DNA from 4 places in the Paenibacillus sp. ALE2 genome. Region 3 is predicted to be linked to each of the others. Evidence: riboswitches for the same ligand, from Rfam matches in the RefSeq annotation. Region 3 holds a riboswitch; each other region holds the start of a gene.
The links. Region 3 has a riboswitch for cobalamin ahead of ACXHJ1_RS24955 (ABC transporter substrate-binding protein). Riboswitches for the same ligand answer to the same signal wherever they lie in the genome.
Positions count from the first base shown of each region.

Region 1: linked by a shared signal. The riboswitch ahead of metE (5-methyltetrahydropteroyltriglutamate--homocysteine S-methyltransferase) and the one ahead of ACXHJ1_RS24955 (ABC transporter substrate-binding protein) in region 3 are both predicted to bind cobalamin.
Region 2: linked by a shared signal. The riboswitch ahead of cobJ (precorrin-3B C(17)-methyltransferase) and the one ahead of ACXHJ1_RS24955 (ABC transporter substrate-binding protein) in region 3 are both predicted to bind cobalamin.
Region 4: linked by a shared signal. The riboswitch ahead of ACXHJ1_RS07585 (ABC transporter substrate-binding protein) and the one ahead of ACXHJ1_RS24955 (ABC transporter substrate-binding protein) in region 3 are both predicted to bind cobalamin.

Region 1 covers NZ_CM134213.1:1,949,886-1,956,050, forward strand. The annotation lists gene ACXHJ1_RS08470 (DUF6985 domain-containing protein) at 1-20, shown strand, start outside; gene metE (5-methyltetrahydropteroyltriglutamate--homocysteine S-methyltransferase) at 108-2,426, opposite strand; cobalamin riboswitch at 2,585-2,780, opposite strand; gene nrdG (anaerobic ribonucleoside-triphosphate reductase activating protein) at 2,970-3,467, opposite strand; gene ACXHJ1_RS08485 (anaerobic ribonucleoside triphosphate reductase) at 3,464-5,413, opposite strand; gene ACXHJ1_RS08490 (AbrB/MazE/SpoVT family DNA-binding domain-containing protein) at 5,706-6,165, opposite strand, start outside.
Region 2 covers NZ_CM134213.1:1,979,155-1,985,319, reverse strand. The annotation lists gene cobK (precorrin-6A reductase) at 1-387, opposite strand, end outside; gene ACXHJ1_RS08615 (sirohydrochlorin chelatase) at 384-1,472, opposite strand; gene cobJ (precorrin-3B C(17)-methyltransferase) at 1,567-3,363, opposite strand; cobalamin riboswitch at 3,673-3,858, opposite strand; gene ACXHJ1_RS08605 (LOG family protein) at 3,916-4,470, opposite strand; gene ACXHJ1_RS08600 (uroporphyrinogen-III synthase) at 4,670-5,527, opposite strand; gene ACXHJ1_RS08595 (GerAB/ArcD/ProY family transporter) at 5,629-6,165, opposite strand, start outside.
Region 3 covers NZ_CM134213.1:5,743,515-5,749,679, reverse strand. The annotation lists gene ACXHJ1_RS24975 (lipoate--protein ligase) at 1-739, opposite strand, end outside; gene cobD (threonine-phosphate decarboxylase CobD) at 901-2,001, shown strand; gene cbiB (adenosylcobinamide-phosphate synthase CbiB) at 1,991-2,962, shown strand; gene ACXHJ1_RS24960 (histidine phosphatase family protein) at 2,977-3,729, shown strand; cobalamin riboswitch at 3,825-4,040, shown strand; gene ACXHJ1_RS24955 (ABC transporter substrate-binding protein) at 4,250-5,257, shown strand; gene ACXHJ1_RS24950 (FecCD family ABC transporter permease) at 5,254-6,165, shown strand, end outside.
Region 4 covers NZ_CM134213.1:1,749,433-1,755,597, forward strand. The annotation lists gene ACXHJ1_RS07575 (nucleobase:cation symporter-2 family protein) at 1-893, shown strand, start outside; gene ACXHJ1_RS07580 (hypothetical protein) at 1,146-1,277, shown strand; cobalamin riboswitch at 1,660-1,863, shown strand; gene ACXHJ1_RS07585 (ABC transporter substrate-binding protein) at 2,083-3,666, shown strand; gene nikB (nickel ABC transporter permease) at 3,682-4,611, shown strand; gene ACXHJ1_RS07595 (ABC transporter permease) at 4,626-5,441, shown strand; gene ACXHJ1_RS07600 (ATP-binding cassette domain-containing protein) at 5,441-6,165, shown strand, end outside.

The DNA.
Region 1 (6,165 bases), 2.0 Mb from region 3:
CATTATATGACTTGGAATAAATAACTCCCTTCCGGTCTCTAATAGAAAGACCGAAAAGGGAATAGGATATGATGGATATAATAACGTGATTGGATACGATAAAAATATTAGTTGGATACAGACAGCACGGCTCGGGCTGCTTGAGCCGCCTGTACCATTTGCCGCAACGCGGCAACAGATTCCTCCTTGGTGCGGGTTTTCAGCCCACAGTCTGGATTAACCCAGAACAAATCTGCTGGCAGTACGCGCAAGGCACGCTGAATCATGCTTAGCATTTCTGATTCATCAGGAATGCGCGGGCTGTGGATATCGTACACGCCCAGACCGATGCCTTTGTCGTACACCTGATCCTCAAAGCTAACAATCAGTTCACCATGACTACGAGAGGTTTCAATAGAAATCACGTCGGCATCCATGTCTGAAATGGACTGGATCATATCTTGGAATTCGGAATAGCACATGTGTGTATGGATTTGGGTCGCAGGTTCAACAGTGGCCGTGGTCACAAGGAAGGCTTGAACCGCCCAATCCAGATAGGCCTGCTGTTGTTCTTTTTTCAACGGGAGCCCTTCGCGAATTGCGGGTTCATCCACCTGAATCATGCTAATACCCGCTTGTTCGAGTGCCTCTACCTCTGCCCGTAATGCCAGAGCTAATTGCAAAGCAACTTGCCTGCGTGGAATATCATTACGTTCAAAGGACCAGTTCAAAATGGTCACAGGGCCTGTAAGCATTCCTTTAACTGGCTTGGAGGTTAACGATTGGGCAAATGCCGTCTCTTCTACAGTCATTGGTTGATCGAACGACACATCTCCGTAAATAATCGGCGGTTTAACACAGCGGGAGCCGTAGGATTGCACCCATCCGTTTTGTGTAAAAGCAAAGCCTTTTAGTTTTTCGCCAAAAAACTCAACCATGTCGGTCCGTTCAAATTCCCCATGTACAAGCACATCTATGCCAATGTCCTCTTGGATATCAATCCATTCCTTGATCTGCTGCTGGATGAATGTCCGATATTGCTCGGCAGACCATTCTCCTTTGCGATAGTGCAGACGGGCCTTGCGAACCTCAGCAGTTTGCGGGAAGCTGCCGATGGTCGTCGTAGGCAGTGGGGGTAACTTCAGCCTATTTTGCTGAATTATACGGCGCTCGGCGAAAGGAACGCTGCGTGATAGTGGCTCCTTTGCCAACAGGTTGGCCAAATCGGCAGCTGTCTGTACCCTTGCCGCTGAGCTGTTGAAGCGGGCTACCGCTTCCGCACTTTGCTCAAGCTTGGCAAGTGCGGATGGATCATGCTTACCAAGTGCAGCCGTCAAGACTGCGATTTCATCCAGCTTTTCATCGGCAAAGGCTAGGGCATGCACCAGCTCTCGGTCCAGCTTGTGCTCTGCTTCCAGACTGACCGGCACATGCAGCAGACTGCACGATGGCTGCACGATAAGCTGTTCTGCATTGATTTGTTCTGCTAACTGGCCCAACAGCGCAGCCACGGCATTCAGGTCGCTGCGCCATATATTGCGCCCATCAATGACACCAGCACCCAGCGTTTTCCCTTTGGGGAAGCCATGTCGCGATATATGCTGGACATTTTCGCCATCATCATAGACAAAGTCAAGACCCAGTCCCTGGACCGGAAGTTCAGTCAGACGCTCATAATGATCTAGGCTACCAAAGTAGGTTTGCAGCATGATGTTTAAGGAGGGAGCAGCTTGGGTCAAAGCTTCATAGACCTCCTGAATAATATCCAGATCCTCTACTGGGAATGAGGTGGTCAGGACAGGTTCATCGATTTGGACCCATTGTACGCCTTCTGCTGCTAGTTCGGACAGGACTCGGGTGTATAAAGGCAGGAAGGTTCGTATAATAGAGGCCAGATCCTTACGATCATAGCCTTTGGATAAAACAACAAATGAGTAGGGACCGATGAGAACCGGTTTACCGTCAATACCTAGCTCCTGCTTTGCTTCACGATAAGCGAGTAAGGGCTTATTTTCAGTGAGCACTGGAGCCGCATTTTCCAATTCGGGAACGATGTAGTGGTAATTGGTATTCATCCATTTGGTCATTTCGCTGGCGGTAGCTCCCTTCTGCCCACGTGCCATCCCGAAATACACAGACAGAGGAACCGGACCTGTAGGACGATAGTTGAACCGTTCGGGTACGAGACCGAACATCACAGATGTATCCAGCACATGATCGTAATAGGAAAAGTCTCCGACAGGAATGCGATCAATCCCTTTGTCACGTTGCTTGCTCAGATGCTCCAGACGCAATCTTTTCATCTCACTATGCAGTTCACTTTCGTTAATACTACCCTGCCAGAAGCGCTCCAGTGCTTTCTTCCATTCCCGGTTCCCGCCGATACGCGGATATCCCAGATTACTGCTAGTCAAACCGGACAATGTAGATCGTTCGTTAATGGACATGTAGGTTTCCTCCTAAGTGGTAGCCAGTTTATTTTTACGTACCAAAAAAGGCATTCTGTCCCCAAGGCTAAAAATGAGTAGGGGAAAGAATGCCTCCGCGATTAAAATTCAAAAATACGGCGACTGCTCTTAACACCTCCCTATCTTCCGTAGGTACTGCGATGTTGTTAAAATAGGCAGGTCTCCTGACTTACGGATCATGACGTTCAGCATCCCTTCCCGGTCTGTGGACCAGTGGGTGTATGAGCAGCTGAACATTCCCCGTTTACAGTGGCGGGACCGTCCCGGATTTGCACCGGCTTCCCTTTTAAGTCTGATCTGAATAGAACAGACACCTATTTCCAAACTATAAGATTAAGGTATGACGAATAATTATGCACTCGTATACTTGTTCACCATCATAAGTGAAACTCACAGGATGTGCAATAGAAACAGGAATAGAAACTGGAGTGGAATCTGTTAGTTATATGCAAAAAAGACAAGCCCAACCCATCGTGGGGGACTTGTCTTTGGTATAGCATCTTGCTAAATAGAACATCGCCTTTAAGCTAATGAAACGGTGTAACCTGCTTGAGTACTGGCTTTCACATCTACCAGGCGCTGATTACGGCTGCCCCGAAAGGGGAGGGTCAGATCTTTTTGCTGTTCAACAAAACGGCCATCTACAATCACGTCACACAATAGTGCCAGCTCCTGTCGCTCCTGATCCATGAGCAGATCTTCGTAGACAAAGCCTGTGTAGGCCCAGACGGTTCGGTCGGGACAAGCCGCGCGGAAGTCACGTACAAATTGCGAGCATTCTGCTGCTGAGAAAAAAGGGTCTCCCCCGCAGAGAGTCAATCCGTCCAACAGCGGATTATCCATGATATCACGGATGACCTCCTGTTGACGCTCGGGCGTGAATGGCTCCCCTGCGCGGAAGTTCCACGAAGCTGGATTAAAGCAGCCGGGACAGGCATGGCGGCAACCACTAATGAATACAACGGTGCGCAGGCCGTATCCTTCATTCAGAGATTCTGGAATATAGCCGCACAAATTCACTTATGCTTCACCCGGTCGCGAACTTCCGCTTGCTTGGCAGCATTAAAACGAACGGTATAATCACCTGTCAGATATCCGGTTACCCGACGTAAACGCTGAAAGTGCGTGTGTTCCTCATCCGTGCCGCATTGAGGACAGCTTGTCCCGATAATTCCTTCATAGCCGCATTCCGTACAACGATCCACCGGATGGTTGATGGAGAAGTAGCCAATGTTCTGATGCAGCGCGTATTGAACAATTTTAAGAAACGCCTCCGGGTTATTCCGCGCATTACCGTCCAGCTCGATGTATGAAATTGCACCCGCATTACATAGATTATGGAACGGAGCCTCCAAGCTGATTTTACGAGCAGCCGGGAGCTTGTAATACACCGGAATATGGAAGGAATTCGTGTAATATTCCCGGTCATTTACTTCAGGAATAACTCCGAAGTCACGTTGATCCAGCAATGTGAACTTGCCCGACAGCCCTTCGGCAGGTGTCGCGAACAGTGTAATATTTAGATTGTGATGTTCACTCATTCGATCACAATACACGCGCATGGAGGTGATGATTCGCTGTGCTTCACGGTATACAAAATCATCCTCTCCGTGGTGTTTTCCGTATAATGCTTTCATACACTCAGCCAGCCCGATAAATCCGATCGAAAGCGTACCGTGCTTTAGGACGCTTCCCACCTTCTCATCAGGTGCCAGTTCTTTTCCGCCTTCCCATACCCCTTCGCGCATCATAAAGTCCGAGGCTTTGGCTGGCTGGCTGGTCTGGATATGATAGCGATGGATTAGACCGTCTACTGCAATTCGCATAACCTCTTCCAGTCTCGCGTCAAAGCGGTCACGGTCAGGTGTCAGACGCTTGCCTGTGCAAATACCATATTCAATCCCGAGCCGTACCAGATTAATAGTATTAAATGAGAGATTACCCTTGCCGCTCTGGCGGTTTCTGCCGAAACGGTCAGAAATGGTACGGGTACGGCAGCCCATCGTGGCAATGATGGTATCCGGGTTATCTGCGCGGTAATAAGGCAGATTGAAGGTAGCATCCACATTCACAAAGTTGGGATACATCCGCTTGCTGGAGCATTCTACCGCTTTTAAGAACAAATCGTAGTTGACATCGCCTTCTGCCTGGTTGACTCCTTTTTTACATTGGAAAATATGTTGTGGGAAAATAGGAGTTTCCCCGCTGCCCAGTCCACGAATCGTGGCTTCCAGCAACGATTGCGAAACAAGCCGACCTTCAGCAGACGTACACATCCCGTAATTCAATGAAGTGAATGGAATTTGCCCCCCTGCCCGACTGCTCATCGTGTTCAGGTTATGAATGAGCGATTCCGCCGCCTGCCGGGTTTCTGTCTCTGTCTCTTCGCGTGCGAATGAGTATGAACGAGGACAGACCTCTTGCAAGTGAGTATTGGCTAAATGCAGCTCGTCGTCAGACCAACGGGAGTCTAGCTCTTCCTCGAACAGCCGGAGTCCTTTGCGCAGATGCTTGCGGAAGGAACGAGCAACGTATGGAGCTAGATCCCAATCTATTTTATTGGCAGAGACACCACCAAATTGGCTATTTTGTTGAGACTGGAATATGATGGCGACCAGTGCCATAGCAGACATAATTGTTTGTGGTGTGCGTACAGAGCCATTGCCTGTATTGAAACCGTCTTGTAGCAAACGACCAAATGGGATAAAGATACAATTTGTAGTTCCGAGCGCATATTGGTCCAAATCGTGAACATACACATACCCATGGTCAATCGCGTCTGTTAATTCAGGCGGAAGTACACGCAGGCGCGCATACCATTTGGCATATTCCGAGCCAAGCTTGCTCATTTTACCGCTGAACGATTCTCCATTTAAATTTGCATTCTCCCGCAGCATGTCCAGATCTTGTGCCCCAATGACTCGCTCACCGATGTCGTATAATTGATGTTCCTCCAGCACCTTCATCGTAAAACCCTCCATATAGTAAAAAATATATATTTTTCACAAAAACAACATATTGATGATATCTAGTGATAACCAATTGTTTCGATCTATATATTGTATATACGTAGACATTGAGAGTATGTGACTATTGTCACCTTGATAGAGGCGAGAAGCAGGAAAAGGCCAGGTATAGAATAAGGGACACATTCACAGATATGCACCTTACTCTACACCTGGCCATTGTAGTTACAGTGAAATAAGTAGGTTTTCGAGTACATCGTATATGATATTGGGAAAAAAATTTTTAGAAGGTTTAGAGCAGCTTTTTCAGTTGGGACACACGGCCTTGGGAAATATCGAGCATTTCTGCATACACTTTTTGTGGCAGGTTCGGATGTTCCTGAATCAGCTTGCGGAGCTTTTTTACCATTTCACCTTGTTGCACTCTGGAATGCTTGGGCTGCCAGGTAGTGTTGGCTTGGTTCGATTTGGTATGTTCTTGAGCCTGGATGGCATCATTGCTTGTGGCATGTACATGTTCATCGTTCTTTAATAACTGGATGCAATCAGCGCAAATAAAGCTGTCCCGAAAATAAGTTAAATGATCCACTACGCCGCAAAATTTGCAGGAGACACCCGTGTATTTCCTTAATACAAATCCTTCTTCATCTACGAAGAATTCAAGCGAATCACCGATATTGATATCCATAGTGGTGCGCATTTCCTTAGGGAGTACAATTCGCCCCAGCTGATCCAGAGGCCGTGTCATTCCG
Region 2 (6,165 bases), 2.0 Mb from region 3:
GACAGAGCCTTTGAGTTGCTTAGCAATTAATGCGGCCTCTTCATAAGAAGACACAATATGGAGCAATGGATGATTGTCATACACCAGTCCCGTCCGCTCGTAGCGAATATAAGGAACTCCAGACTCGCGAGCAGCTGTCATCGCATTCGCATGTGCTTCTTCTGCAAAAGGATGACTGGCATCAACAACGGCCTGTATCCCCTTCTCCCGAATCATTGCACCCATTTCATTGGCTGTCATTCGGCCTGTACGTACGTCCAGCCCTGCTTCGGACAAGCTGGCCGCCGCGCTTTCGGTTACGACCGAAGTTAATACGTTAAAGCCGGTGTCACGGATTTGCAGCGCCAATTCCCTTGCATCGCTCGTTCCGCATAGCATAAAAATCATGAGCCATTCACCTGCCCGGTTACGTTCACTACAGACGGCGCATGTGAATGATCGTGATCATGGTCATTATGGCTGTGAGCATGGACATGCGCATGATCGTGAGCGTGGCTGTGTGTATGGTGCTCGTGATGGTGATCATGCTCATGTGCATGATGGTGATGATGGTCATGATCATGGTCGTGATGGTGATCGTGGTCATGGTCATGGTCGTGATCATGGTCGTGATCATGGTCGTGGTGATGGTGATGCTCCTGCGCTTCCAGACGGAACTGGCAGTTATCGCAATTAGCCGTAACCTTGCCGAACAAGCCTTCGTTAGCTCGCTCCAGCACCAGCTCAACTAATTGAGGATGGAAGCCAAAATATCCGCCCATTTCCACTTGTAATGCAGGGTGAGCCTCGGCGAATTCCTGAGTCATTTCTCCAATGCGCTTAATCAGCACACCCGTGAATAGAAAATACGGAAGCACGATAATCTTTTTGGCCCCCAATCGTACACAACGCTCTAGGCCATCGGGAAAAGAAGGCTGCGTCACACCGATAAAGCTGCTTTCTACCCACGTATAAGAAAGCTTCTCCCACAGCATACGAGTGATTTTGAAAAAGTCACTGTTCGCATCAGGATCGCTACTTCCGCGTCCTAATACAAGTACCGCTGTTTCTTCGTCAGATACCTGGGCAGATGCCTCTACAGCGCTATTCATCCCTGCTGGAACTGCAACAGGGCGGGCCTCTTTCAAGCGGTTAAGCAGTATGCTAACGATTTTTTCGTGAACGCCAATCGGACGTCCGTATACAAATTCCACCTGCGGGTATTTTGCCTTTGCCCGGTCGATTGCCTTCGGAATATCAATTTTGGCATGCACTGCTGCGAACAAAATAATCGGAATAAAAACGACACGCGTCGCCCCTTTGTCCACACACGCCTGTACTCCTTCGGCAATACTTGGGCGTGCCAACTCCAGAAAACAGGTTTCTACACACGTACCTGGCGCCCGATCTGCCACCGCTTGCGCAAATTCCAGTAGTTCCTGATTACCCTCTGGGTCCCGACTTCCATGTCCAACCAACAATATTGCATCCACTGCTGTGTTTTCCTCCTCATTGATAGGGATAGCCTACATGACGCCCTATTTTATATATATGCTTGTATCCTGTTCATCAAGCCTACCAACCCACTTAATCACCACAAACCGCGTTCACTTCTACTGTTGCTGGTGCATCTTCATGTCGGAAACCCGCAACGATGCCTACACGTTTAAAGAATTTATGAAAACGCTCGTTCGGATGCCCTTTTTCCTTATATTCAGCAATAATGTTCTCCACGATATCCGTAATCTGATCACCCGGAATCCCTTCCGCTACGGGCTGAGCGGCATGAGCATTACGGCCAAATTTTTTGCCGCCGAGAAACAGATCGTATCCTCCCTTGCGATAGACGATGCCGATATCCTCCAGCACCGCTCCATAGCAAGCCATGCCGCATCCATTCAAAGCAATACTCGTTTCCTTGGGTGCCTGTAATCCGCCAAGTACAACCTGTAGATGCTCAGCCACAGGCACCGCATCATCTTTCTCCATATTGCAGAAGTCGCAGGCCTTCACCTTAAACACATCGCCGATCGGCATGACAATGAATCGTTCATCCCGAAGCCGTCCGACCAGTTCCTCGGGGTCTGCGCACGGCACGCGCAGCACGATCTGATGATCTGGCGTGTATTCCAGCTCGCCATCATCACCCGCTACCTCGGCAAGCAGTGCCATCTGCCGAGCAGTGAACTTCTTGTTTCCCACGCCAGGGGAAACCCCCACCTCAAACAGTGCAGGCTTGCCAAAGCCGCCTGACGCCTTCCCAGTCGTAGCCACCGTTGCCGTTCCGACGGCGCTCTGGGCGGTAGGCGCTTGCCCGCTCCAGCGAGCATTGGCTTCGCCCGGCAGCTTGCCGCCGACAGCTAGGCGGCTTAGTGCCTCTGCTGCCAGCGATGCTGGAGCCGCTCCGGTTGGCTTCGCGGGCGCAGCCTGCACGGTAGCCATCGCCTGCGGGCGTGCTTGCGTGGCAACCGCAGCGCTGCTCGCGGAAGGCTCGGGAGACGCAGTCAGAGCTCCACCTCCCTGCGGTGTATCCAGTGCGCGATCCTCTTGCGCGCCCAGCGACCACGGCTCCGCTTCCGTGCGAAGCCGCTGATGCGGTTTGAGCACTTGCTCGGTCGCGTCCAGCGTGTATTTACGCTGATAGCCGCGCGGAGTCACGATTAACCCGTCATACACTGTCGTCGAGGAATTGCCGATGATTACGGTCGTCAGCATCCCGATATCATGGTTCAGCATATCTTCCAGCGTCGTTACAATAACCTGCTGACGTTCACGATAAGCACTCTTCACCAGTCCAACTGGAGTTTGCGGATCACGGTAACGGAGCAAAATGGACTGCGTCTCCACAATCTGGCGGGTACGTCGACCACTGCGCGGGTTGTATAAGGCAATCACAAAATCAGCCGAAGCCGCAGCTTCTACACGCTTCACGATCGTTTCCCACGGGGTCAGATGATCACTCAGACTGATTGTGCAAGCATCATGCATAACCGGCGCTCCCAACAACGAAGCACAGGATTGAATAGCCGAGATCCCCGGCACAACTTCTACCTCAACCCCGTCCTCGCGACGCCAGCCTTTTTGCATCAGCACTTCGTACACCAGCCCTGCCATGCCATAGACCCCAGCATCTCCACTGGAAATGACGGCTACCTTCTTACCCATCTCTGCTTGGCGAACCGCCTCCTGCGCACGGCTCACTTCTTCTGTCATCCCTGTGCGTACAATCTCCTGTCCGTTCAACAACGGACGGATCAAATCAACGTAGGTATTGTAGCCGATAATGACCTCACTTTCGGCCAGCGCATCCAACGCCCGTTTTGTGATATGTTCCATATCTCCTGGTCCAAATCCAATCACCAGCAATTTTCCTAATGGGCTCATCGTGCTCCTCCTATCATCCTTTTCAGGGCAGCTATACTATCTATTTCAATAATTTGTGGCATCCTTTAACTCAAAAAACCCCCATCCTGCCCGGATGGGGTTCCTATGTACGTATCTCTCTTACCAGACGAAACAGCGTAAGAAGACAGTTCTTGTCTTCCTCCTATCTGCCGTTGTTTTCCATCTGTTTTGTTTACGCTTCAAACGCTGCTGCACGTTCATATCCACGCAAACCTGTAACCAACATGGAAAAAGCAACGTGTGCCTGATTTCCTGATTTCGTACACCCATCCTCTCCGCGAAGGTTAACGGTGCATACAGATCAAGGTAGGTCTCCTGGCTTGGCATCAACGGATTCTCTCGTCTTCCCCGTTTTGTACGAGTGACCATTTAAAAGAACCCTCTTCCTTACAGTGGCGGGACCGCTCGGGACTTGCACCCGATTCCCTGTTACCCTTTGCTCAACCGCAAAGGCACCTTGTCTGTCCGCTATTTGATTATGGGTCTTATCATAACCTTGCCTCAATCAGTTGTGCAAGCACGAAAAAAGCTTTATTTCAAGTTCTCTGCTTTATTTTTCAACATATGCAGCAGTTCATCCGGGTCCGCAGATATACTCAGTAGCGCTGGATGATCAGCTCCGGTAAACCCTTCCTGCACGCTATGACGTACCATTTCTACCAACGGGTCAAAATATCCATTCACATTCAGCAGCCCAATGGGCTTGCGATGTATACCGATTTGCGCCCAGCACAATACCTCGAACAGTTCCTCAAAGGTTCCCAAGCCTCCCGGAAGGGCTATAAACGCATCGGCCATCTCGCTCATCGCCGCTTTACGTTCATGCATGCTTGCTACCTCAATAAACTCGGTAACTCCCCGATGAATGATCTCTGCATCGAATAACAGGGTGGGCATAATGCCGGTGACCTGACCGTCACCCGCCAACAGTCCATCCGCCACCTTACCCATCAGCCCTCTGCTGGAGCCACCATAAATTAAACGGATATGCTGGCGAGCCATAGCTTCACCCAGCTTGCCTGCCGCCTCAACATATACCGATGAATGTCCAGGTCTGGACCCTGCAAATACACAAATAGAATTCATAAATGTCTCAGCTCCTGTCCTCAATATCATGCATCGAAACTTATTCATTATATTAGATAAATATTTTCGCTATAACAAAAAACTTTGCGATGCATGTCCAACAAAAAAAGATAAAGACCTCGTAGGCCCTTATCTCTATTTTACTCTGTATTAGTAAATATAAGTTCATTTTTAGCTTACTGCATTTATCAGTTCTAGCTCATTTCAAATGACCGTTCACGCTCTTCAGACCACAGCCATGCACCGAATCGCTATGTTCGAAATATTTGCCCAGTTCCACCATCATCGCACCCATGCGCTCTTCAGTTGGAAATACGACTCGTTCAATCCCTTCTTCCAAAATGGATTGTGCAGTCACCTTGCCTACCGATACAGCAATGACATCTTCACGAAAAGCTTCCAGTAAATCCTCCATTCGATTTTGCTTTCTGGCATATTGGGCCAAAAATCGAATTTGCGGACCACTCGTGAACGTAACGGCATCAATCGTACGGTTTATAACATCATCTAGTAGCGCCTGCAATTTTGCTTCTTCAGGTGGGATATGCTTATAAGGAAGTACTTGGCGGGTCACTACGCCTTGCTCATCCAGCCACTCTACCAACCGGGGGGCCGGGTCTCCATGCAGTTGCAACAGTACTTCCTTCCCCTTCAGATCATATGGGGCAAAAGCCCGTGTCAATCCGATCAAACTTCCGTCCTCGTCCCGTACTGCTGGCGTAAAGCCACGCTTTTTGAGTCCATTGACCGTCTTGTAGCCCCGTGCTGCAATGTTGGAGGATTGCAGCAACTCTATAATCTGCTCGGCCACGCCCATATCCTCTGCCATATCGAACAGAGCATCCAGTCCCATACCTGTCGTGAAGATGTACCAGTCCGGAGGGTTCTTCACCCACGATACAACAGCGTTGCGCAGCTCGATATCATCCAGAAAAACAGTCCCCTGGGCCGGGCGTTCTACTGGCTCGCCCCCCATCTTCATAACTAGCAACGCCATTTCTTCTGCTTTACGGGGACCGGCAAGAGCGACTCTCTTACCTGCCATGCGTTGTGCCATGCTGTTGCCTCCCTTGTAGATGTCGTATTTCTTTCTACCAAGTATACAATCAGAAAGGCAAAAGACAAATAAGAATTACTTTTTCGATAAATACAGTAATCTTATAAGTGGGCGTGTCCTGTTTCGCTTTCCTGCTGGCCTTCTTTCTGATCACTTCTATCCCTCTCCCTGCCAGATGATGAATTATCATCACCTCTCCCTTTAAATTTGGGTCGGAGCAACATCCACAGCAAGAAGGGCATGAATACAAAAAAGATGACCATCACCGCAGTCCATTCCCGGCTGAAATCATAAATTTGTACGATGTTGGAGAACAGCATAAACGAACAGACATAACCTAACAAACCTAAGGGCCAAACCATCAGACTCCCCCAGACATGGGCAAACATGCGCTTTACCGCCAAACTGGTAACGTACAGATCAATTCCAATCTTCGTAAGAAAGGCTGGTACGGTCAGTGCTGCCACGAACAAGTCGAACCGATCCAGAAAGTCCGTTAGTTGCAACTGACGCACCAGTTCATACGATGGATAAAACAGTCGTGACAAGATAGGAACTCCAATCACCAACTCCGACAGCAACACCAGCATGATTATAGTAGCGGTTCCGAGTAAATGCCCCAACCACGCACTACGTCC
Region 3 (6,165 bases):
CAGGGGATAGACCATAGTTCCAATCCCACGATTGATAGCGTTCTTTGGAAATTTCATGGATTTTAGCCCAATCCGCATCGGTGAGCTTATATTGAGGCACCTGATCCAATTCTGAGCCAAAGATGAACCGCAGCAGTTCCTCGCGAAATTGTTCTATGGTCATCTCACGGTCCATCAGTTCGCTGATGTTAGCCACGCGGCTACGGACGGATTTTGTGCTTTTGGATTTAAATTTTTCGGGATTGGCATGCAGTGATGCAGCCACACTGTCCAGATTCAGGTTGAACATCAATGTACCATGGCTGAACATACGTCCACGTGTGGCAAATTGAGCGTTTCCTGAAATTTTACGTTCTCCGACTTGCAGATCGTTGCGTCCTGTCATTTCGGCTTCTACTCCCATTTGGCGGAGGGCGTCAATCACAGGTTGCGTAAATTTGAGGAAATTATGAAAGGACTCCCCGTTATCCTTGGTAATGAAGCTGAAATTTAAGTTACCGAGATCATGATATACAGCCCCGCCGCCGGACAGGCGACGAACGACTTGAATATTGTTGTCTCTCACAAACTCAGCGTTGATTTCTTCAACGGTGTTTTGATGCTTGCCTATAATAATAGAAGGCTGATTAATGTAAAACAGCAGATAGCTGTCGTCCAGCGGTAAATGCTTGAGCGCGTATTCCTCAATAGCAAGATTAATGGCTGGATCGTGTATGCCCTGGTTGTCGATGAACAGCATGTCCATTCCTCCGTATATACAAACTGTGTATTTTATGTGTGCCTCCCCCTATTGTAACCCAAGTGAGCCATGTACAAAAGCTCATTTGCATTGACGGGACGCAAAAAGCAGCCTCATAATGGAGCTAAATGATTGAAAACGGGCGGAAAGGATATGAGGCAATGATAGAGGTTTACGGTCATGGCGGGGACAGGGAAACAGCTGCCGCGACATTTGGCGGAGCTGCGGCGGATTTTGTGGATTTTAGTGCAAATATTAATCCGCTTGGTCCGCCACCGGAGGTGCTTGAGGCACTGCAAAGCTCATTGGACACGGTGATTCGCTATCCTGACCCTGGGCATCGCCACTTTAAAAATATGCTGGCACGGCGGCTGCACGTTCCACCGGAGTCGCTGAGCATCGGTAACGGCGCTGCTGAAAGCATGGCGCTGCTGCTATTGGGCCTGGCTCCCAAGCGTGTGGGCACAGTGGAGCCGTGTTTTTCGGAATATGCCGAGCTGGCTGGCAAATTTGGAGCCGAGATCCACCGGGTATACGGGAAGGCTTCGCTTCAATGGAAGGCAGACGTGGAGGACATCCTTCAGCTCATGGAGCAGGTAGATGTACTGTTCCTTGGGCAACCGAATAATCCGAACGGTGTGCAATATGGTGAGCAGGAGCTATATGAACTGGCAGAGGCGGCTGGCAGAACGGGTACCGTGCTGGTGGTGGATGAGGCCTTTATTGATTTTATCCCACTGGAACGGCAAATCTCACTATTGCCTGTGCTGGATCGCTATCCTCATGTGATTTTGATCCGATCGATGACCAAATTTTATGCCATTCCTGGCTTGCGATTGGGCTATGCGATTGCTCATCCGGACTATATCCGGCAAATGACGGCCAAACAGGTGACCTGGAGTGTTAATGGATTGGCGTTGCTGGCTGGAGAGGCGTGTCTGAGAAGTGGGCAAGCTTATGAGCGCCGCACACAGGAACTGATTGCGACGGAGCGCAGTCGCTTGCTGACTGCCTTAGCGGAATGGGGCTGCGGTGTCGTTCCCGGCGAAGCCAATTACGTGCTAGCAAGGGCGCCGGGAACGTGGAGTTCATCGGCTATTCAGCAGGCGCTTGGACAACGTGGGATTCTTATACGTAGCTGTGCCATGTATCCGGGGCTGTCGGCGAGCCATTTTCGAATTGCAGTCAAGGACGCCGAAGCCAATAATATGCTGCTGTCTGCACTCAGTGAAGTGTTGGAGGAGGAGCGGCGTGATCGTTAGCTTGGTAATCATGGCAGCCTATCTGCTGGACAGGCTAATCGGCGATCCGAGATGGTTGCCACATCCAGTCATCGGGATGGGACATGCCATTTCAGCATTGGAAAAAGCGATTCGTCGTAAGGTCCGCAGTGACTGGGGATTGAAACGTGCGGGTATACTGCTTCCACTCATTGTGGCAGGAGGCTCCTTTGGGCTTGCTTGGGGGCTATTGCGTGTGCTTGCCTGGATTCACCCATGGTTGTCTGTCGTCGTAGAAATTGTTCTGGTTGCAACCACAATTGCTTCCAAAGGACTAAAGGACGCAGGGATGGCCGTATACCGAGCGTTGCAGGCGAATGACCTGACTGTGGCACGTCGGGAGCTAGGCATGATTGTTGGGAGGGATACGCAGCAGCTTGACGAGCCTGAAATTGTACGCGGTACCGTCGAAACAGTCGCTGAAAATATCGTGGACGCCATTATTTCCCCGCTTTTTTATGCCCTGATCGGGGGAGCCCCCTTGGCACTGGCATATCGTGCCGTAAATACGCTCGACTCAATGGTTGGCTACAAAAATGAAAAGTACCTGCATTTAGGCTGGGCCTCGGCACGTCTGGACGATGTAGCTAACTACATTCCGGCTCGCCTGACAGCAGTTATGCTTGTGATAGCGGCGTGGTTGTATCGGCTGGATGCTGCAAGAAGCTGGCGCACAGTCAAGCAGGATGCGCGTCTGCACCCCAGTCCAAACAGCGGATTTCCCGAATCAGCGGTGGCAGGTGCCTTGGGGATTCGTCTTGGTGGCTATAACGTGTATCATGGCATACGCTCGTTTCGAGCATATATGGGCGAAGAGATACGACCACTGGAGTCGAAGGATATCCGGCATACCATCCGGCTGATGTTCGCCGTATCCACTATGTTTGTAGGGTTGTGTTTGTTGGGAGCTGCGGGGTGTTTTGCCTTGGGATGGATGCGGTGAGGAGTGACATTATTTTGAAACAAAATACAGAAGGGAAAAGAGTGCGAGAATGTGGACTAAGTCCGAACCCACAACAGGATAGTGAGCCGAATGATGCTAAAGAAGATCTGCAGTGGGACATGGAGCTCGTGCTAGTTCGTCATGGCACAACCTTATGGAATAAGGAACGTCGATATCTGGGACATGCCGATTTGAGTTTGCTGTCTGGAGCAGAGCAGGAATTAAAGCCTTTACGGGAAAAATTACAGGGCCAGTCCTTTGCTCAAATCTATTGCAGTGACTTGATGCGATGTCGCCAGACCTTGCAGATCATTTTGCCGGAGTCAGCAAAGACGTCTGAACGTTTCCTATCTGCTATGCCTCCCATGATGGAACCACGTCTGCGAGAACTTCACTTTGGCGAGTGGGATGGAAAAACGTATGACATGCTTAAGGATGTGGCGTTGTATCGCGCTTGGATTGATGAGCCGCAACGAATCACCCCGCCTGGAGGAGAGTCCTGGGTCCATTTTGTGAATCGTCTGCGTGAATTCCTTGACTCTCTGTTTGCGTGGCGCATTGCTTTGAAGGTTCAGCCAATAGAGTCGAATGCTGCACCGCCCTCTGTTTTGGTTGTCACGCATGGTGGAGTAATTCGCCAATTGGTTTGTATGCTGATACCAGGTCATGATTTTTGGAGTCTGAATCCAAAACCGGGAGAAGCGATTAGGCTTCAGTTAAGGCTGGCAGGACTGCACAATTGTATAGCAAAATTGCTTTTTCACTAGGGTAGTTGTGGCGAATCAAGCAGCTGTTTGGGTTGTAAGCTAACTCTTTTTAACCTATAATCATCAAGTAAAAGAACGGCTTGACTACACTACATCAAATATCCAGCAGACGAGGTCGGCGCCGTGTGAGGGAACTTGCTTTTCTTCATTGCGCTGTTAAAAGGGAAGTCGGTGTGAGTCCGACGCGGTCCCGCCACTGTAAATGGAAACATGCTCATTAGCCCTGTTACATGTGCCGCCAAGCATGTGAAAGAATATCAGGGCATGCCTCTTCCATAAGTCAGGATACCTGCCCGTCCGCCTGTCACCATAATCCTTCGAGGAAAGGATGACGTGTTCGCAGTGACTGTCCATGCGGAAAGAAGCTGCCCGCCTGCGCACGATCTGTGCTAACGTGACCCCTGTATCCTGATATGAGGATGCGGGGGTTTTTGATAGGAAAAGAAGGCTGGAATGAGGAAAATATCGGATGATGTTCAAGTAACGCTCTTAACGATTTTTGTATGAAGGGGTGCAAATCATGGCAGGCAAAAAAATAAAGGTATGGACAACAGGTCTATTGGCGCTGATATTGGCAGTTGTGCTGAGTGCATGTGGCGCGAATGGAAAAAATGTAGAAAATAAAGAGGGCCAAGCTTCTTCACAGCAGCCGGGACAGACCGTAACCGCACAAGAGCCTCCGGGCAAAACGGTTTACCCGCTAACGGTTAAGGATGCAACAGGACAGGAATTTACATTTAAAAAGGCACCGGACAAGATTGTTTCCGTCTCCCCGGCAGAAACTGAAGCGCTGTTCGCTATCGGATTGGATAAGGAAATTGTTGGTGTATCCGACTACTCTGATTACCCAGAGGCAGCTACGAAAAAGCCTAAAGTGGGCGGTATTATGAAACCGAACGAAGAGGCGATCATTGCTGCGAACCCGGAAGTTGTTTTTGCAGGAATTTCACTTAGTGAACAGGCTACGACTAAGCTGCGTGACATGGGAATTATGATTTTTAAAACGGAACCGAAAACCGTTGAAGATGTCACAGCTAACATCGAATTGTATGGGAAAATCACCGATCATCAGAAAGAAGCGAGAGCGGTGACCGACAAGATGAGAGCAGATGTAGCGGAAGTGAAAGAAGGAGTTAAAAATATCGGCAAAGGGCAGAAGCTACGGGTATACGTCGAATTTTCACCAGGCTGGACAGTGGGTAAAGGCGAGTTTATGGACGAACTGATCACATTGGCGGGCGGCGAAAACGTGGGTGCCACGCAGAAGGGCTGGTACCAAATCAGTGAGGAAAATATTATAGCTGCCAACCCTGACGTGATTTTATACAGCAAAAGTGTGAAGGATGACAAAACAGGCCAGTCCCTCGGCGATATCATAAAAGCTCGTAGTGGATGGGATCAAATATCGGCTGTTCGTAACAATCGTGTATTTGCCGTGGATGATAATTTGATTAGCCGTCCAGGTCCACGCGTAACAGAAGGACTCAAGGAAGTAGCCAAGGGCGTGTACCCTGAAATTTTCAAATGAACCGTAGACTGATCGGTTTTGGGGGGACTGGTCTTGTCTTGCTGCTGCTGACGCTGCTGCTCTGTCTTGGCATCGGCTCGGTCAGTCTTCCGGTCAGCCAGATCACAGGTATTTTGATCAACCACCTACCGTGGTTAGATGATACGTTTACACCGGATTGGAATACATCTGCAGAGCAGATTATTTTGAAGGTCAGACTGCCAAGAGTGTTACTGGGAATGTTGGTCGGAGCAGCGCTGGCGCTGGCGGGAGCTGGATTTCAGGGTGTGTTGCGTAATCCCTTGGCTGATCCCTATACCCTTGGGGTATCCTCGGGAGCTTCGGTAGGAGCGGCAGTGCTGATTTATTGGGGGCTTCAATTTTCATTTGTGGGTATATGGACCCTTCCGCTAGTCGCATTTATAACCGGCATGCTGACGCTGTGGATGGTGTTGACGTTGGCGCGTGAAGGTGGGAAAATTCCGACCCAAAGCCTCATTTTATCAGGTGTGGTGATGCAATTTTTTGGGGGAGCCATTGTTTCTTTTCTGGCAGCCATGTCGAAGGAAACAGTCAATGAAATATTGTACTGGACGTTGGGAAGTCTTAGTCTGCGAGGTTGGTCATATACGGGAATTCTTTTACCTTACGTGATCGTTGGGCTGGTGTTTCTATGGAACCGGGCACGGGTGCTGAATATTCTGGCTTTGGGTGAACGTCAAGCGGCTCATATGGGGGTTCATGTAGATGCGACGAAGCTATCTGTCCTGATCATATCTACCTTGCTGACAGCTGCCGCTGTCTCAGTATGCGGAGTCATTGGCTTTGTCGGACTCGTTGTACCACATATCATTCGTCTGGTGACAGGTCCCGATTACCGGATGATTGTTCCGTTATCTGCACTGGGTGGAGCTATTTTTATGGCTTGG
Region 4 (6,165 bases), 1.8 Mb from region 3:
TGGCGATGAACAATGTAGCGGGTGGTCAGGGCAGCGCGGATTTTGGACAGCCGCGTAATTTGCTGCTGGCGCTGGTTACACTACTGGTTATTCTGCTTGTCAATCGAGTAGCCAAGGGCTTTTTACGCTCGATTTCCGTTCTTATTGGTCTGTTCGCAGGTACTGTAGTTGCCTATGCGATGGGAATGGTGCATTTTGCTCCCGTAGCGGATGCTTCGTGGGTGAGTATTGCGCAGCCGTTTTATTTTGGCAAGCCGGAGTTTAGCATTATGGCAGTATGTACGATGATTATCGTCAATATTGTGAGCATGGTCGAGTCTACAGGGGTTTATCTGGCAGTAGGTAAAGCGATTGATCAGAAAGTGGAGCAAAAGCAAATCGTCAATGGACTTCGTTCGGAAGGACTTGCGATTATGTTGGGCGGTATTTTTAATGCGTTCCCTTACACGGCCTTCTCCCAAAATGTGGGTCTGATCTCGCTGACTCGCGTCAAATCCCGTAACGTTATTTTTGCTGCTGGCGGCATTATGGTCGTCCTCGGTTTGCTGCCTAAGCTGGCTGCCTTGACGACAGTGATTCCTAACGCTGTGCTGGGCGGGGCGATGATCGTCATGTTTGGCTCGGTTGCTGCATCAGGCATGTCTATTTTGTCAGAAGTGGATCTGCGGAAAGAAAGCAATCTGCTGATTGCAGCATGTAGTATTGCCGTGGGCCTAGGCTCAGCTGTTCTGCCGCAAATGTTCGACCAACTGCCGAGCTTTGCCAAAATGCTGCTGCAAAACGGCATCGTATCTGGCTCGATTACGGCAATTGTCTTGAACATTGTTTTGGCAAGAAAACAGGGTGAATCGGTCAAAGGCGTTAATGTCTCAGAAGTTCCACAGAAGGTTTGATGAATAGGAAATAAACAAAAACAGCCGGAGAGAGGGCGTAGCCTCTTTTCCGGCTGTTTGGCATGGGGTTATCCAGAACTAGTTATTTATTAAGCAGCATGAAATTATTGATAAAACCCTCTTTCTGTATGAAGATCGGGGTTTGGATTTTCGAGTGGTAGGAAGAGGCATGGTATAATCTACCTTAAGGACTTTGGATAGTGGTGGATGTTTTCGGATCACGGCGCAGCTTCCCGAAAGGGGGTGAAGCCGATGGTCAACCTTGTGTCGTGCTATGATGTGCTGCGTTGGATGGTTACGTTACTAAGCCTGGTGTTTAGTATTCGTAAGCTTTATCGCTGGCTGCGTCGGAAATTTCGGAACAAGCGAAAACCCACCGCGTAATTAGGTTGGCCCCTAACGGTGGGTTTCGTTCGCATTAACATTCAGTTATGCAGCGCGCCGTGGTGGTGATCCACAGCCTTTCAAGTCCTAAGAGTCTTTGCCGTTGGAGCGGCGAAGGCTCTTTTTAGTATACGGATACAGTGGTTATCTCTATACCTAATTTTAACACGTGAATTGTGTGCACGCAACGTTAAGACATACCTTCAATTGCGCGCAAGCAATGAATAGCCTTGGTCTTGATTCACACTATATCATTCAAATTTAAATTATTACGCAACATTTGTTGACAAGCCAGTAGCAACAAAATAAGATAATCCTAAATCGTAATAAAAAGGAATAAAGGAAGAAAACAGGTGTGAGCCGGACAACTCTATATACGAAGTTTCGTAGAGACGATGTAGATAGTTGTTGAGCGTGTTCACTTAAAAGGGAAGTTCGGTAGATTCCGACACGGACCCGCCACTGTATACAGGCATCAGCAGGGTACTGCTGGAGCTTTCAGAATAGCCACTGGAACTGTGAGGAACCGGGAAGGCCTGAAAGATAAGCCTGGAGTCAGGAGACCTGCCTGTTTTGACATCACTGTCAGACCCACGGGATGCTGGGGAGGTGGTTAGGCGTGCTGCATACGGAATGTCTGAAACCGATCTGATCCCTTCTATGTTTTTGGAGTTGGCTTTGAGGTGAGTTTTGACATTTTATAATGAAAGCATTTCTGACTGCTGGTCAAGTGGTTGGGAATGCTTTTTTCGCGTTTTGCGTTAGGTTTATACGATATTTTACAAGATAGAGGAGGACATGTGGGATGATAGGCAATCGTAATAGGCGTTCATGGTTCATATGTACAGGATTGCTGCTGCTGATGGCAGTTATGGCTCTTTCGGGATGCGGCACAGCCACGAAGACGGAGGATAGCTCAGGCAAGGGTGAGAATACGCCTGCACAACAGACTCCAGCAGGTAAAAAGCTGGTGATGGCGTATACGTGGAAACCGTCAGGCGTCGATCCGCATGGAGACAATAGCTGGGATGTGATGCGTTCCGGTGCCGGTGAGACACTCATTCGTTTGAATGAAAAGTTGGAGCCTGTGGCTTGGCTAGCCAAGGAATGGAAGCACGACAGTCCTAACGTGTGGACGTTCAGCTTGCAGGATAGGGTCACTTTTCATGATGGAAAGAGTATGGATGCAGCAAGCGTAAAAGCATCTTTGCTGCGCTCTATCGAGAAAAGTCACCTGGCGAAGGATTTACTGGATGTGAAGTCCATTGATGTAACTGGTCCGCTGACGCTGAAAATTACGACAAACCAGCCGAATGCAGCGCTGGTATCCAATTTGGCTGATCCGTCAACGATTGTACTGGATGTGGCATCCATAAAAGATGAGCAAAGCTACCCTGCAATGACAGGTGCTTTTAAAATCAAAGCCTTCAACAAGGATCAATCCTTGGTCGTCGAGCGTTATGACGGATACTGGGGCGAAAAGGTGCGATTGGCCGAAGCGACGATGAAATTCATTACGGACGGTAATTCGCGCCTGATGGCGTTGCAATCTGGTGAGGTGGATGTAGCGACGGATATTCCGGTAGATAACGCAGAGGTATTAAAAAAGAACGACAAGCTACAAGTGCTGTCGGCTCCATCCTTGCGCACCCATATGATTGTGTACAACATGGAATCACCTGTGTTCAAGGATGCAACCAACCGTAAGGTGGTGGACAGTCTGATTCCGCGCGCATCCATTGTGAGCGCCGTTATGAGGGGCTTCGGCACGGAAGCAAGTAGCCCGTTTCCGAGCATTCTTCCCTTCGGTAAGATTGAGCGTAAAGCATTGGACGGAACGACAGAGCAGTTGTTGACGAAGGATGGCTGGCAGAAGGATGCCCAAGGCACATGGTCCAAGCAGGGCAAGCCATTCGAGGTTACGCTGCTGACCTTCCCTCAGCGTCCGGAGCTATCCGTCATGGCTGAGGTTATTCAGAGCCAGTTGCTGAATGAGGGAATCCAGGTCAAGATTCGCAAGGTGGAAAATATCGACGAGGCATTGACCAAAAATGATTGGGATTTTGCTATGTACAGCATGCTCACGGCCCATACAGGGGAGCCGCAGTATTTTATGGACATGTTCTACTCCTCTACAAGTGAAGCGAATGTAAGCCGTTATGCTTCCAAACCGCTGGAGAATATTCTTCACAGCCTGAAGTTGGCGAAGGATACCGCACAGCGTAATGCGGTAACACTGCAAGCGCTGGATATCATCAATACAGATTTACCGCAGTCGTTCATTGTGCACCCTGACAATGTGTTTGGTGTGAAAAAAGGAGTAAAGGGCTTTACACCGCATCCGATCGAGTATTACTACATTACAGCGCAATCTGATATTGCAGAATAACGAGCAACGTATCCTATGATTCGTTTTATATTGGAACGTGTGGCGCAGCTGCCCATCATTGTATTCGTTGTATCTACGCTGACTTTTGTACTGATGAGGCTGGCCCCTGGTGACCCTGCTCTCATTTTGCTCACCGCGCATAATGTTCCTGCTTCTGGGGAGGCGCTAACCGCGCTGCGAAACGAACTGGGCTTGAATGAGCCGCTTCATATTCAATATGTGAACTGGCTGAGGGATGTGTTCACAGGACATTGGGGAACCTCGTATGTGTCCAAGGAGTCAGTGCTAAACGAACTATGGAGCAGACTGCCCGCTACGGTGGAGCTAGCTTTGGCGGGCTTTGCCGTCATGGCGGTGCTTACGCTTGGGATGGGACTGGCTGCCTCGCTAAAAGTCAGCGGTCCACTAGATCGTCTGGGCAGGCTGTTCGCTTTGCTGGGATCGTCAATTCCTTCTTTTTGGCTTGGGTTTCTGCTGATCTATCTATTTTCCGTTCGCTTGGGCTGGCTCCCATCCATGGGAAGGGAGGACTGGACACATTTAGTACTCCCAGCGCTGACGCTTGGTGCAGGATTGGGAACGGTGCAAGCCCGTGTATTGCGTGCTCAGATGCTGGAGCTGAGTGACCGGAATTTTGTGAAGGCAGCGAGAGCTCGCGGTTTTTCACGTATGCATATTCTCTTTTTTGAGATATTTAAACATGCCGTTCTGCCTATGATCACGCTGTTAGGTACGAATCTATCATTTATGCTGGCAGGTAACGTCATCGTAGAAACCATTTTTTCATGGCCAGGGTTAGGAAAGTATTTTATAGATGCAATTACGCAGCGGGATTACCCGGTGATTCAGGGATATGTTATGTTTGCCGCGTTTTTAATTGTAGGTGTTCAGTGTTTGGTGGATGTGGTCCAGACGGTGATAGATCCAAGGCTGCGTTTGCGTTAAGGGGGAAGCTGAAAATGAAAAAGATACGGCTTTCCTTTAGAGGAAGCTTGCTGGCAGGGGGCGCACTGTTTGGCCTGATCGTGCTGCTTGGGTTGCTGGCTCCCTGGGCCGCTCCGCATGATCCTCTGCATGTGGACCTTCTGAACCGTTTGGCACCACCCAGCCGTAAATATCCTTTCGGTACGGATCATCTGGGTCGGGATGTGCTGTCACGGCTCATTTATGGAATTCGGACAAGCGTATTAATCGCTTGTGCGATTACGGTAGCTACGCTGTGTATTAGTCTGCCCACAGGCTTGCTCATTGGTTATGTGCGAGGACGTGTGGATCAGCTGATTATGCGGGGAATCGACGGCGTACTGGCTTTTCCTGATATTATTTTAACGGTGGCGATTGTGGGTATTTTGGGCCCGGGTTTCGTCAACATGGCCTTAGCGATTATTGCGGTACGGTGGGCGGGCTATGTCCGCTATATCCGTAGTTTGGTTCAAAAAGCCTGCCAGGAGGACTATGTACGGTATGCTCGTTTGTCTGGCAATTCACACATTCGCATACTAAGACGTTATGTATTGTCACAAGTATGGCCGCAATTGTTGGTTTATGCGGTATGGGATATCGGCCGCGTGGTATTAATGATTGCGGGGCTCTCCTTTCTTGGACTGGGTGTACAGCCGCCCAAGCCAGAGTGGGGTGTGATGCTGCATGATGCAACCTCGTATTTTCAGGTGGCTCCGCATGTGATGATCTTCCCGGGTTTAGCGATTATGCTGTTTGTGCTTGCCTGCCAGCTTCTGGGTGATCATTTTTCAGAAAAGGGGGCTGCGAAATAGTGGGCGAGCACTCTGTTATAGGGCGGATGGATACGACAGAGCAAGCGTACGTACGAAAACCGTTGTTACACGTGGAACATTTGGAGATTTGCCGTACAGGTGTAAGAGCCAGCGAAAGCGAAAGCAAACCGCTATTACGGGATGTGAACTTTTCCGTCTACCCAGGGGAAATTGTAGCCTTGACTGGGCCAAGTGGATGCGGCAAAAGTCTGACCGCACACGCAATCGCGGGTATGCTGGACCCAGGTGTTGGTGTTACGCAAGGGTGCATCTACTATAACGGGGAAGACATTATTCCGTTCCATGAACAGCGCTGGCAAAGACTGCGCCGTGGGGAAATTGCCCTGCTCATTCAGCAATCGCTGAGCGGGCTGAATCCGATCCGTACCGTCCGTGCCCAGCTGACGGATACGCTTAGACTGAACGGGCTGCGCCTGATGCACGCCCAGAAGGAGCTGGGGCAAGCTGATGCTGCCCTGTCCCACACTGCATCGCAGCCCCAGGGCGTGCTGTCACGGATGCGGCAGATGTTGAACCGTGTCACGGAGCTGGCTGGAGGCCGTACTATTCCAGGGCAGGAAGCCTATTTGTGTTCTCTGCTCCGCAAGGTCGGTTTTGCCGATCCTGAGCATATTCTGTCATCCTATCCTTTTGAACTAAGCGGAGGTATGTGCCAAAGGGTCCTGCTGGCTGCAATGTTAAGCTCTGGTCCGCGCCTCTTTAT